Regions from separate parts of the Nonomuraea helvata genome, predicted to be linked through region 3. Evidence: riboswitches for the same ligand, from Rfam matches in the RefSeq annotation. Region 3 holds a riboswitch; each other region holds the start of a gene.
The links. Region 3 has a riboswitch for S-adenosylmethionine ahead of ABD830_RS43695 (aminotransferase class V-fold PLP-dependent enzyme). Riboswitches for the same ligand answer to the same signal wherever they lie in the genome.
Positions count from the first base shown of each region.

Region 1: linked by a shared signal. The riboswitch ahead of thrC (threonine synthase) and the one ahead of ABD830_RS43695 (aminotransferase class V-fold PLP-dependent enzyme) in region 3 are both predicted to bind S-adenosylmethionine.
Region 2: linked by a shared signal. The riboswitch ahead of ABD830_RS00820 (GNAT family N-acetyltransferase) and the one ahead of ABD830_RS43695 (aminotransferase class V-fold PLP-dependent enzyme) in region 3 are both predicted to bind S-adenosylmethionine.

Region 1 covers NZ_BAAAXV010000009.1:2,659,988-2,664,306, reverse strand. Annotated here, with positions in the region: gene ABD830_RS45765 (cold-shock protein) at 238-438, opposite strand; gene ABD830_RS45760 (MoaD/ThiS family protein) at 683-958, opposite strand; gene thrC (threonine synthase) at 983-2,215, opposite strand; SAM riboswitch class I at 2,229-2,370, opposite strand; gene ABD830_RS45750 (RNA polymerase sigma factor) at 2,450-3,004, opposite strand; gene ABD830_RS45745 (alpha,alpha-trehalose-phosphate synthase (UDP-forming)) at 3,036-4,319, shown strand, end outside.
Region 2 covers NZ_BAAAXV010000001.1:189,376-193,694, forward strand. Annotated here, with positions in the region: gene ABD830_RS00810 (acyl-CoA synthetase) at 1-754, shown strand, start outside; gene ABD830_RS00815 (NUDIX hydrolase) at 784-1,704, opposite strand; gene ABD830_RS00820 (GNAT family N-acetyltransferase) at 1,707-2,351, opposite strand; SAM riboswitch class I at 2,359-2,458, opposite strand; gene ABD830_RS00825 (LysR family transcriptional regulator) at 2,511-3,440, opposite strand; gene ABD830_RS00830 (MFS transporter) at 3,495-4,319, shown strand, end outside.
Region 3 covers NZ_BAAAXV010000009.1:2,211,773-2,216,091, reverse strand. Annotated here, with positions in the region: gene ABD830_RS43705 (cytochrome P450) at 1-886, opposite strand, end outside; gene ABD830_RS43700 (TerC family protein) at 886-1,635, opposite strand; SAM riboswitch class IV at 1,748-1,863, shown strand; gene ABD830_RS43695 (aminotransferase class V-fold PLP-dependent enzyme) at 1,910-3,196, shown strand; gene ABD830_RS43690 (DoxX family protein) at 3,200-3,847, opposite strand; gene ABD830_RS43685 (NADH-quinone oxidoreductase subunit D) at 3,970-4,319, shown strand, end outside.

The DNA of each region.
Region 1 (4,319 bases), 450 kb from region 3:
GAGCGAGGGAGCGCCGTTGCCTGGACTGAGGAACGCAGGGAGCGTAGCGACCGGAGTGACGAGGGAAGGCAACGGCTCAAAGCGACCGAGCGCGCCTCTGCGGAGCAGAGGCCATGAACAGAGCGCGGCGAGCTGCCCCATGTAGCTCGCCGCACCCGAGTCGACGAAAGAAAGGTGGCAGGCTCGCACGGACTGCGCTACCGCGCGATCCTGCCGGTGCATACCAGGTGGGGCGTGTCAGACCGCGCGAACGGCCTCTGCCTGGGGACCCTTCTGGCCTTGCGTGATCTCGAACTCGACGCGCTGCCCCTGTTCGAGAGCTCTGTACCCGTCCATCAGTATCGCTGAGTAATGGACGAATACATCCTTACCACCGTCTACCGCGATGAAGCCGTAGCCCTTGTCCGCGTTGAACCACTTGACGGTGCCCTGCGCCACTTCCGACTCCTCTTACTGGGCCCACAGATCTCGCCCATTCCTCCGCGAGACCCGTAATCGACTGACATAACGGAAAATCAGCCAGACGATCGCCCTCGACCATACCTGTGGCACGGGGTTTGGCAACAGAGTCAATCCACAAAAGAAGCATTTCTCCGCATCCAAGCTCCATGAAACGTTCATTTGCCCTGGAAAAGCAGAAGGCGCCCACTAGGGGCGCCTTCAAGGATGTGATCTATAGCACTCAGCCGCCGGCGACCGCCGGGATGATAGAGATCTGAGTGCCCTCAGGGGCTGCAGTGTCGAGCCCCTCGGCGAATCGGACGTCCTCTTCCCCAACGTAAACGTTGACGAAACGACGAATCTTGCCCGATTCATCCAAAATTCTCGCGCCGATCCCCGGGTAGTCGGAGTCGAGCTTGATGAGGACGTCACGAAGAGTCGCGCCCTCGCCACTGACTTCCGCGTTACCCCCGGTGTACGTGCGCAGAATGGTGGGAATCCGCACAGTAACGCTCATGGTTAAACTCGCCTTTCCTGGTTGTCAGACAGCCGCGCGGAACGCGTCGAGGGAGGGCCGGATCACGGCCGTGGGCTTGGCGTCGTCGCTGATCGCGTCGAGCGTCTTGAGTCCGTCGCCGGTGTTGAGGACCACGGTCTCGGCCTCGGGATCGAGCCGCCCGCTCTCGGCGAGCTTCTTCAGCACGCCCACGGTCACCCCGCCCGCCGTCTCGGCGAACACGCCCTCGGTCGAGGCCAGCAGCTTGATCGCGGCCACGATCTCGGGGTCGGTGACGTCCTCGACGGCCCCGCCGGTGCGCCGGGCGATGTCCAGGACGTAGGGCCCGTCGGCCGGGTTGCCGATGGCCAGGGACTTGGCGATGGTGTCGGGCTTGACCGGCTGTACGACGTCGTGCCCCGCCTTGTACGCGGTGGAGACCGGCGAGCACCCGGCCGCCTGCGCCCCGAAGATCTTGTACGGCGTGTCCTCGACCAGGCCCAGCTGCACCAGCTCACGGAAACCCTTGTCGATCTTGGTGAGCTGCGAGCCCGAGGCGATCGGGATGACGATCTGCTCGGGCAGCCGCCATCCGAGCTGCTCCGCGATCTCGTAGGCCAGCGTCTTCGAGCCCTCGGCGTAGTACGGCCGCAGGTTGACGTTGACGAACCCCCACTTGTCGCCCAGCGGGTCGCCGATCAGCTCGGAGCAGAACCTGTTGACCTCGTCGTACGTGCCGTCGATGCCGATCAGCTTGCCGCCGAACACCCGGGCCATGGCGATCTTGGCCGCTTCGAGGTTGGCCGGGATGAACACGCACGCCTCGAGCCCGGCCCGCGCCGCCGCGGCGGTGACCGCGCCCGCGAGATTGCCGGTGGAGGAGCAGGAAAGCGTGTGGAAGCCGAAGTTACGCGCCGCCTCGACGGCGATGGCGACCACGCGGTCCTTGAATGAATGGGTGGGGTTGCCCGAGTCGTCCTTGACGTACAGGGACTTCAGACCGAGCGCGCGCCCAAGGTTTCCGGCCTTGACCAGTTTGGTCCATCCGGGGTTCATGTTGGGCTTACTGGCGACATCGACAGGAACGGGGAGCAACGACCGGTAACGCCAGATGTTGGATGGACCCGACTCGATGTCCGCGCGGGTCACGGTGCCGAAGGAATAGGCCGCTTCGAGCGGCCCGAAACACTCCAGACACGCGAAGCTGGGACCGAGGGGGTAACGCGTACCGCATTCGCGGCAGGACAGACCGACAGCAGGACCAAAGTCGAGCGACATGAAGCGAGGCCTTCCCTCATCTTCGCCCGCGGCCACCTTGACCGCAGACCGGAATTGGCACCTTGTCCCGGTCGGCCTCGCCAGGTCGCGAGCCTCAAGCCGGGAGGGTTGCCGGGGCTTCGTAGGGCCGGTCCCTCCACCCCTCTGGATGAGCAATATTCAGTTGTTGAAATGGACTCTACCTGCCCAGGGGGCCTAAATGGCCACTTGTCTCAGCAGGTGAGATGCGATGTCTCAACGATAGTCATCACCCAGCACGCCCTGCACGTATTTCCGCGCCTGGTGAATGCGCGACTTGGCGGTGCCGAGCGGGATGCCGAGCTGCTCGGCCACCTCGTTGTAGTCGAGCTGGACGATGTCGCGCAGCACCAGCGCCTGCGCCAGGTCCGGCTTGTCGGCCTCCAGCGCCTCCATGGCGTCCAGCAGGTCGAGCCGTGATCCGGCGATCACGCTCACCCGCCGCACGTCGGGCTTCTGCATGGGCAGCTCGTCGGAGCTCTGCTCGGCCGCCCTCCGCTTCAGCGACCTGTACGTGGTGCGCGCGCAGTTGGCCGTCACGATGTGGAGCCAGGTGCTGAACCTGGCCCTGCCCTCGAACCGCCCGATGTTGCGCGCCACGGCCAGCAACGTGTCCTGCGAGGCCTCCTCGGCGTCCTGGTGGTAGGGCAAGATCCGGGCGCAGTGACGCATCACATCGGGCTCGATCCGAGCCAGAAGTTCGCCAAGTGCGCGATGATCTCCGGCTGCGGCGGAACGTGCGAGTTCCTCGGTTAGCTCATCAAGCGCCATAGCTGGGATCCTATGGGCGAAGGGAGCCTAGATGAACAGCGTTCTGGTGGCCTCCAACAGAGGACCCGTCTCGTTCACCGTCTCCGACGACGGCGAGCTGACCATGAAACGCGGTGGCGGCGGCCTGGTGTCCGGGCTGTCCGGGGTGGTCAGGAAGGACGGCGTGCTGTGGGTCTGCGCGGCGCTGTCCGACGGCGACCGCAGCGCCGTCCGCCTGGCGCCCGGCGGCAGGATCGATCAGGCCGGCTACGACACGGGCCCGCTGCGCATGCTCGACATCCCGCCCGCCACCTTTCACCGGGCCTACAACTCCGTCGCCAACTCGACCCTGTGGTTCGTCAACCACCTGCTCTACGACATCCCCAACTCGCCCAACTTCGGCACGAGGTTCGAGCGCGAGTGGGAGTCGTACCGCGACTACAACGGCGCGTTCGCGCTGGCGCTGGCCGAGGAGGCCGGCCACGGCGCCCGCGTGATGGTGCAGGACTACCACCTGACGCTGACCCCGGCGATGCTCCGCGCCGAGCGGCCGGACCTGCGCATCGCCCACTTCAGCCACACCCCTTGGGCGCCGCCGGAATACTTCTCCCTGCTGCCCGACGAAGTGGCCGGAGAGGTCCTGGAGGGCATCCTGGGCGCCGATCATGCCGGGTTCCTCACCGACAGGTGGGCGCAGGCGTTCATGGACTGCTGTGAGGCGCTCCTGGGCGCGGAGGCCGACCGCGCCGGCCGCAGCGTCACCTACGAGGGCAGGACCACCCGCATCGGCGTGCACAGCCTGGGCGTGGACGGCGAGGCGCTGTGGGAGCGGGCCTGCGAGCCCGACGTCGAGTCGCACATGGCCGCGCTCAGGGAGCAGGTGGGCGACCGGCGGCTGATCGTCCGCATCGACCGCACCGAGCTGTCGAAGAACATCGTGCGCGGCCTGATCTCCTACCGCGAGTTCCTCGACGCGCACCCCGAGTGGCACGGGAAGGTGGTGCATCTGGCGTTCGCGTACCCGAGCCGGCACGACCTGCCCGAATACCGCGAGTACACCGCGTCGGTGCAGCGCCGCGCGCAGGAGATCGAGGACGAGTACGCCACCGAGGACTGGGACCCGCTGATCCTCAACGTCAACGACGACTACCCGCGCTCGCTGGCCGCGTACCGGATGGCCGACGTGCTGCTGGTCAACCCCATCCGTGACGGGATGAACCTGGTCGCCAAGGAGGGCCCGATCCTGTCGCCGCGCTGCGCGCTGGTGCTCTCACGGGAGGCGGGGGCGGCGGCCGAGCTGGGCCCGCACGCGCTGCTGGTGAACCCGTACGACATC
Region 2 (4,319 bases), on a different contig from region 3:
GCCCACCGTCTGGATCAGCCTGCTGCGCCACCCCGACTTCGACCGCCGCGACCTGTCGTCCCTGCGCAAGGGCTACTACGGCGCCTCCATCATGCCCGTGGAGGTGCTGAAGGAGATCGCCACCCGCCTGCCGGACGTCCGCCTGTTCAACTTCTACGGCCAGACCGAGATGGCCCCGGTCGCCACGATCCTCGGCCCGGAGGAGCAGCTCACCCGGCTCGGCTCGGCCGGCAGGCCCGCGCTGAACGTCGAGACCCGGATCGTCGACGACGAGGACAGGCCCGTGCCGCCCGGCGTGGTCGGCGAGATCGTCCACCGCAGCCCCCACGCCATGCTCGGCTACTGGAACGACCCGGACAAGACCGCGGAGGCGTTCAGGGCCGGCTGGTTCCACAGCGGCGACCTGGGCGTCATGGACGCCGACGGCTACCTGTCCGTGGTCGACAGGAAGAAGGACATGATCAAGTCAGGCGGCGAGAACGTGGCGAGCCGCGAGGTGGAGGAGGCCCTGTACCAGCATCCGTCGGTGGCGGAGGCGGCGGTGTTCGGGGTGCCGGACGACAAGTGGATCGAGGCGGTGACGGCGGCGGTGGTCCTGCGCGAGGGTGCGGGGGTGAGCGAGGACGAGCTGATCGCGTTCCTGCGGGAGCGGCTGGCGGCCTTCAAGGCGCCCAAGCGGGTGGTGTTCGTGGACGCGCTGCCCAAGAACGCCTCGGGCAAGGTGCTCAAGCGGGAGCTGCGCGACGCGTTCTAAGGGGCCTCGTCCAGGAGGCCGGCGGCGATCTACCACTCGTACAGGGCGACGGGGACTCCCTCCAGGACGTTCGCGATGGCGGCGGCCGGATAGGCGACCATCTCGCCGTGAGGCAGGTGGCCCACGGGCCACCACGCGAGTTCCGAGCACTTGTCCGGCTCGGCGTTGCAGGGCTCACCGGTCCACTTACGGGTGGCGAAGAAGAGGCCGACACGTTCCGGGGCGCGGTGCATGACGTGGGCGAACGCGAGGTCGGCCGGGTCGATCACCACGCCCAGTTCCTCCCTGGCCTCGCGGACCGCCGCCTCGGTGACCGACTCTCCCGCCTCGAGGTGACCGGAGGGCAGGTGCCACAGACCGTCCCCGAAGCCGGTGCCCTTGCGCCTGCCGAGCAGCACATGGGTGCCGGGGTGAATCGCGGCTGGGCTCCCGCCGTGGATCCCGGGGCGAGTCGCGGCGTGGGACTCACCGTCGGTGCCGCCGCGAGTCCCGCTGTGAGTCTCGCCGTGGATGCCGTCGCCGGACTCGTCGTGGATGTCGCGGAGGAGGAGCACGTGCACGTCGACGATGGCCCGGAAGCGCTCTCGCGGTGCTGCGCGGTCAGGGTCGCTCTCCGCTGAGGGTGGCCGGCGGTCGAGGGCCTGGGTCCATTTGACCGCGACGGCGGCCACCTGGATCAGCTCGGCTCGCAACCGTTCGGGGTCCGTCTCCGCGAACGCCTCCATCACCTCCTCCGTCAGGATGTGTCTCCACGTGAGCACCCCGCCCGCGGCCGCGGCCTCCGTCTCGCGCCTGGCCTGGTCGGACTCGGCCACCGTCCCCTCGTCTCCGGTCCCGTCCGGCAGGATCTGCATGCCCCACCTCGCGTCCTGAGCCGCCCGCTCGGCCGTCACGTCCGCGAGCACCCTCGCCAACGACCCCGGCACCCCCGCGTCGCCATCATGTGTCATGGTCACCAGTTTGGCCCGTCCGGGGCCGATGAAGGGGAGCTCGCGGCGGTGATGCGGGCTTGCAGTACCGGTTCGACGGCAGGCCATTCGGTGGCGACCACGGCGAACATGGCCGAGTCACGGACCTTGCCCTCCTCGCCGCGCGCCCACGACATGGACCAGGCGCGCAGCACACCCTCGAAGGGGATGCCGAGTCGCTCCAAGGCCCGGCGGCAGCGGTGGTTGCGGGCGTCGGTCTTCAGGTCGACGCGGGCGACGCCGAGCACGTCGAACGCGTACGACAGCAGCAACAGCTTCGCCTCGGCATTGATGCCGGTGCCCTGCGCCGAGGCGGCCAGCCAGGTGAAGCCGATCTCGATCGCCCGCAGCTCCGGCCGGTCCGGCCACCTGCGTGGATCCCACAGCCCGGTGCATCCCACCGCCTTGCCGTCGGTGAGCCGGACCTGCGCGAACGGGGTCAGCCCGTCGCGGGCGAGTTGGGCCGCCAGGTAGTCCGGTATCTCGTGAGCGCGCGGCACCAGCGTGAACTCGTAGGACGACCGATCCTCCTCGACCGCCTCCGCGAGATCTGGCGCGTGCCGCATCGCCAGCGGCTCCAGCCGCACCAGATCACCGGCAAGGACAGGAACATCAAGGCGTACGCTCATCAGCTCTCCCTCATCGTTCCTGGCATTGGCACCTTTCCTGCGGAGCTCCGCCGGGGAGGTTGCCGGACCGTCACAGGGCCAGGTCCCTCAGATCCTCTGGATGATCAACGAGTCAGGATCCTGCCTGAAACAGGCGGACACCGTCAATCCGCCGGGAGGTCACGCGGGGCGGAAGCCGGGGCCGAGGTCGGTGGTTCCCGCGCGTGCGTGATCCCTGAAGGCTCGCACGGCCGGCGTCAGCCGCGCCTCCTTCGACCAGCTCACCCCGATCGTCCTGAACACCGGCGGGGACAGCGGTATCTCCACCACGCCCGAGGCGGACTCCGAGCGGGGCAGGATCGCCACGCCGAGCCCCGCCGCCACGAGCCCCCGTACGGTCTCCGACTCCTGCCCCTCGAACGCGATTTTCGGCTCGAACCCCGCCGCCGCGCACAAGTCGTCGGTGATCTGGCGCAGCCCGTACCCGTGCTCCAACGTCACCAGCTCCTCCCCCACCAGCTCGGCCGCCCGTACCCGCGCCCGGCGGGCGAAGCGGTGGGACGGCGGCACGGACAGCACCAGCTCCTGGTCGGCGAGCGGGGTGCTGCCCAGCCCGGGGTCGTCCAGGGGCATGGGGGCGGCGAACACCAGGTCGATCGCGCCCTCGCGGAGCGCGTCGAGCATGTCCTGGCGCGAGCCCTGGACCAGGCTGAAGCGGACGCCCGGGTGGCACTCGCGGAAGCCGCGGATGAGGGACGGCACGAGCGCGCGGCCCAGGAGGTGCAGGAAGCCCAGGACGACACGGCCGGTGGCCGGGTCGATCTCCTCACGGACCTCACGGGCGGCGGCGGCCATCGTGATCAGCGCGCGGGTGGAGGCGGCGGCCAGGGTGCGGCCCGCCCTGGTGAGGCGGATGCCGCGGCCCGAGGGGACCACGAGCGGGGCGCCGATCAGGTCCGCCAGGGCGGCGAGGCGGCGGCTCGCCGTGGGCTGGGGGATGCCGAGGAGTTCGGCGGCGCGCGTCACGTGTCCCGTCTCACCCACGGCGGCCAGGATGGCCAGGGCCGGCGCCAGGCGAGCGGCCAGCTTCTCATCCGATTCATCCGTCACAGTATGAATTATCGCCTATATACGCATTAGACGTATTTATTAGCCTGGCTTAGCGTGGCGAACGTGGTGGTCATCGACGCTCCTCCGGTTCCCGACACGCGGCGGGTCAGTGCCGCTGTGGCTGCGGCCGGCGTGTCGTCCTTCGCGCTCCTGTACGCGCCGCAGCCCGTGCTCCCGCAGCTCGCCGTGGCGTTCCGGCTGGATCCGGGCAGCGCTTCGCTGGCCATCGGAGTGGCGACGGGGTCGCTGGCCGTGGCGGTCCTCCCCCTGGCCTGGCTGGCCGGACTGGTGGGGCGGCGGCGGATGATCCTCTGGTCCGTGCTGCTCTCCGCGGCGATCGGGCTGCTGCTGCCGCTGGCGCCGTCCTTCCCGGTGCTGCTGGTGATGCGGGCGGTTCAGGGGGTGGCGATCGCGGGCTTCGCCGGGGTCGCGGCGGCGTACCTGGCCGACGTGGTGGGGACGGTGCGGCTCGCCGGCGCGGTGGGAGCGATGATCGCGGGCAACTCGGTCGGCGGGATGCTGGGGCGGCTCGGCGCCGGATTCACCGCCGGGCCGATGGGGTGGCACGGCGCGTTGCTGACGGTGGCGGCAGCGTCCGGGTTGTGCGCCCTGTACGCGGCACGGGCTCTCTCTCAGCCCACCGACTCCATGGCTGAGCGCACTGCTGAAGGGGTGACCGGCCAGAAGGACGGCGCCGGGATGCGGCTGGGGGCCGGGCTGGTCGCGCCTTTCGCCGTGGGGGCGCTGGCCATGGGGGCGTTCGTCGCGCTCTACAACGCCGCCGGGTTCCGCCTGACTTCCCCTCCCCTCTCCCTCACCCCCGCCGCCGCCTCCCTCGTCTTCCTCTCCTACGCCATGGGCACCGCCTCCTCGGCCGCC
Region 3 (4,319 bases):
CGATGTCCTCCAGCACCCAGCGCTCGAACATCTGCAGCGGCGTGTCCCAGCGCATCAGCTCTTCGACGGCCGTGGGCAGCAGCGAACGGTCCTCGCGCAGCCGTGCCAGCTCCGAGGGGTTCCTGAACAGGGCCCACCAGCCGTTGCCCGTCACGTTCACGGTGGCCTCGTGGCCGGCGTTGAGCAGCAGCACGCACGTGCCGACCAGCTCGTCGTCGGTCAGCTCCGGGATCCCCGCCAGCGCGCTGATCAGGTCGTCGCCGGGGGTCCGCCGCCGCTCCGTGGCCAGCGTCTTGAGGTAGCCGGCGAACTCCGACGCCGCGCGTACCGCCGTGTGCTGGGCCTCGGGAGTCGGGTTGAGCTCGTACATGCCGCAGATCTCCGACGACCAGGGGCGCAGCAGGTGGCGGTCCTGGTCGGGGATGCCGAGCATCTCCGCGATCACCGTCACCGGGAGCGGCTCGGCCACCTCGGCGATCAGGTCGCCGCCGCCCTTCTCCACGAACGCGTCCACCAGGCCCGCGGCGATGGCGCGCACCCGGGGGCGCAGGGACTCGACCATGCGGGGTGTGAACGCCTTGGAGACCAGCCGGCGCAGCCTGGTGTGCACCGGCGGCTCCACGTCGAGCATGCCGGCCCTGATCACGCGCCAGAACGGCTCCTGGAACCCGGGCTCCGGCGGCCTGCCGAACTCCTCGTGCGTGGCCACGTGCAGGTAGGACCTGCCCAGGCGGCGGTCCCTGAGCAGGGCGTTCACGTCGGCGTGGCGCGAGATCAGCCACTGGTCGGTCGGCTCGAAGTAGCTGACGGGCGACTCGCGCCTCAGCTCGTCGTACACGCGGTACGGGTGGGCCACGAAATTCGGATCCCAAGGGTCAAAGCGCACTATTTCATCTTAGAAGCGGAATCCTGCTGCTCCGGGTGGGCGCGCTTACTGCGCACCCGGATGTTCAGCAGCTCGACGACGAGCGAGAACGCCATCGCGAAGTAGATGTAGCCCTTGGGGATGTGCTGGCCGAAGCCCTCGGCGATGAGCACCACGCCGATGAGCACCAGGAACGCCAGCGCCAGCATCTTGATGCTCGGGTGCCGGTCCACGAACCTGCTGATCGGCCCGGAGGCGAACAGCATCACCACCACCGCCACCACGACCGCCGCGATCATCACGCCGAGCTGGTCCACCATGCCGACGGCGGTGATGACGGAGTCGAGCGAGAACACGATGTCCAGCACCATGATCTGCAGGATCACCGAGGCGAAGGAGGCGGCAGCGGCCTTCTTGCCGTCCTTCTCCGCGGGCGCGTCCATGCTGTGGCCGATCTCGGTGACGCTCTTGCCCAGCAGGAACAGGCCACCGAGCAGCAGGATCAGGTCGCGTCCCGATATCTCGTGGCCGAGGACGGCGAACAGCGGCTCGGTGAGCTGCACCACCCACGACAGGCCGAGCAGCAGGAGCAGGCGGGTGATCAGGGCGGCGCCCAGACCCATCACGCGGGCCCTGTCGCGCTGTTCAGGGGGCAGTTTCCCGGCCAGGATGGAGATGAAGATGATGTTGTCGATGCCCAGCACGATCTCCAGGGCGACCAGGGTGAAGAAGCCGATCCAGATCTGTGGGTCCGTCACCCAGTCCAACATCTGCCTACCTCCATGACTACGTGGGCGGGGTTTCCGGTAGCAACGAGTGACGGCGCGCAGAAGTTCGCGACTTGCGATTGAAGGTGGGGTTTCGGTTATAGTGCGGGTCGTAGGTCATGAGTGCCAGCGACAAGCCCCGGCTAGCTGGCCGGCAACCCTCGCGTCCGCGGCGGGGTGCCCCGGGTGAAGACCTGGTCCGTCACGAGGTGTGGCGGGCAAGCGCGGGCTCCGTGGCTGCTTCCAGGGGTCCCGACGACCCTGAGGGAGATGTGCAGTGTCCACCTTGACGATCTTCAGCCCCGCCCCCGCCCAGCACGCCGAGGCGGCTCCCGCCGTCACGAGCAGGCCGATCCCCACCGTGCTCGGAGCCGATCTCGAGGTGCCGGTCAAGGGCGGAAGGCTCGTCGGCTACGCCAACCTCGACTACGCCGCCAGCGCGCCCTGTCTCGAGCCGGTCAGCGCCGCCGTCACCGCCGCGCTCCCGGCCTACTCCAGCGTCCACCGTGGCGCGGGCTACGCCTCCCAGCTCACCACCGCCCGTTACGAGCAGGCCCGCCACACGGTCAGGGCGTTCGTCGGCGCCCGCCCGGACGACGCCGTGATCTTCACCCGCAACACCACCGACGCCACGAACCTCCTGGCCGGCTGCCTGCCCGCCGGCACGACCACGGTGGTCTTCGACACCGAGCACCACGCCTCGCTCCTGCCCTGGAAGAACTCCGTACGGCTGGCGCCGCCCGCCTTCCCCGGCGAGGCCGTCCGCGCCGCCGACGAGGCGCTGGCCGGGATCGACGGCCCGAAGCTGCTCGTGGTCACCGCCGCCTCCAACGTCACCGGCGAGCTCTGGCCCATCGCCGCCCTGGCCCACATCGCCCACCGGCACGGGGCCCGCATCCTGGTGGACGCCGCCCAGCTCGTACCGCACCGCCCGCTCAACCTGACCGCGCTCGACCTGGACTACGTGGCCTTCTCCGGGCACAAGCTGTACGCGCCGTTCGGCGCCGGGGTGCTGATCGGGCGGCGGGACTGGCTCGCGGAAAGTGAGCCGTACCTCAAGGGCGGAGGCGCGGTGCGCTCCGTGGGGGACGACACCGAGTGGCACGACGACCCCGAGCCGCGGCACGAGGCGGGCACCCCGAACGTGCTGGGCGCCATCGCGCTGGCCGCGGCCTGCGACGCGCTCACGGCCACCGGCTGGACCGCGCTGGTGCGGGAGGAGGAGCGGCTGATCGCCCGGCTGCGGGCCGGGCTGCCCTCGATCGAGGGCGTACGCGAGCTGTCGCTGTGGGGGGACGATCACCCGCGCGTGGGCATCGTGTCGTTCACCGTGGACGGCTACTCGGCCCGTGAGGTCGCCGAGGTGCTCTCCGGCGAGTACGGCATCGGGGTGCGCGACGGGAAGTTCTGCGCGCACCCGTTCGTCCGGCACCTGCTGGGCACCTCCGATGGAGGCTGCGAGGACGGCACCGCCTCCGCGGTGCGGGCCTCGATCGGCATCGGCACCACGGAGGAGCACGTGGACCGGCTCGTCGAGGCCCTGCGGGAGCTCGTCGCCCGCTGACCCTCAGCCCCTGTTCGGGGGCTTGTGCGGCGGCGGCGGCTCGTCGGAGACGAGGGCGTCGATGTCCCTCATGTCATCGTCGTCGATCATGCCTGCCCGGCGCTCGCCGGACTGCCTGGGCACCCGTGGCTCCTGGGACGGGTAGGGCCTCGTGGGCTCGCCGCTCACCGGTGTGACGTTCGAGGGCTCCGGAGCGGGCGCGTACCTGGCGAGCTCCTCCTCGGCGGCCCGGCGCTCCCCGCGTCTGCGGAACCTCGCGCCGAACAGGCCGTCGAGTCCGATCCGCCCGCCGCCGAGCGCCAGGAACAGCAGGCTCAGCGCCCCGAGCAGGCCGGGCAGCTCCCAGCCGCCGGTGGTGGCCAGCACGCCGTGCCCGAAGTGCACGAACGCGATCGCGCCGAGCATGTTGAGCAGCAACAGCAGTCCCATCAGCCGTACCAGCAGGCCGAGGATGAGGAGGAGGCCGCCGACGGTCTCGACGACGGTCGCGTAGGTCGCGGCGAACTCGGGCATCGGGACCCCCATACCCCTGAATGCCCGGCTCTGGGCCGCGATGCCGCCGAACCACTTCTCCAAGCCGTGAGCCAGGAAGATCACGCCGGTCACGACCCGCGCGATCAGGAACGCGATATCGAAAACAGCTCTCTTCATGGTGTTTTCTCCCCCCGTTCCCGTTATTTCTCCCCTTGTCCGGCTTAGGGATGCGCTTTCATACGATTCCTTGACCAGCCCCCCGGCTGGATCACCGTTCGGTGCGGTGGCAGCATGGCCATATGACGGAACGTGTGGTCGGAATCGGTGCGGGCGCGAAAGAGCTGGCCACCGAGGACATGATCCTCAACATCGGCCCGCAGCATCCGTCGACCCACGGCGTGCTCAGGCTCCGCCTGACGCTCGACGGCGAGCGCATCACCGCCGCCGAGCCGATCATCGGCTATATGCACAGGGGCGCGGAGAAGCTGTTCGAGGTCCGCGACTACCGTCAGATCATCATGCTGGCCAACCGGCACGACTGGCTCTCGGGCTTCGCCAACGAGCTGGGCGTGGTGATCGCCGCCGAGCGCCTGCTCGGCATGGAGCCTCCGGTCAGGGCCGTGTGGGCGCGCACGCTGCTGGCCGAGCT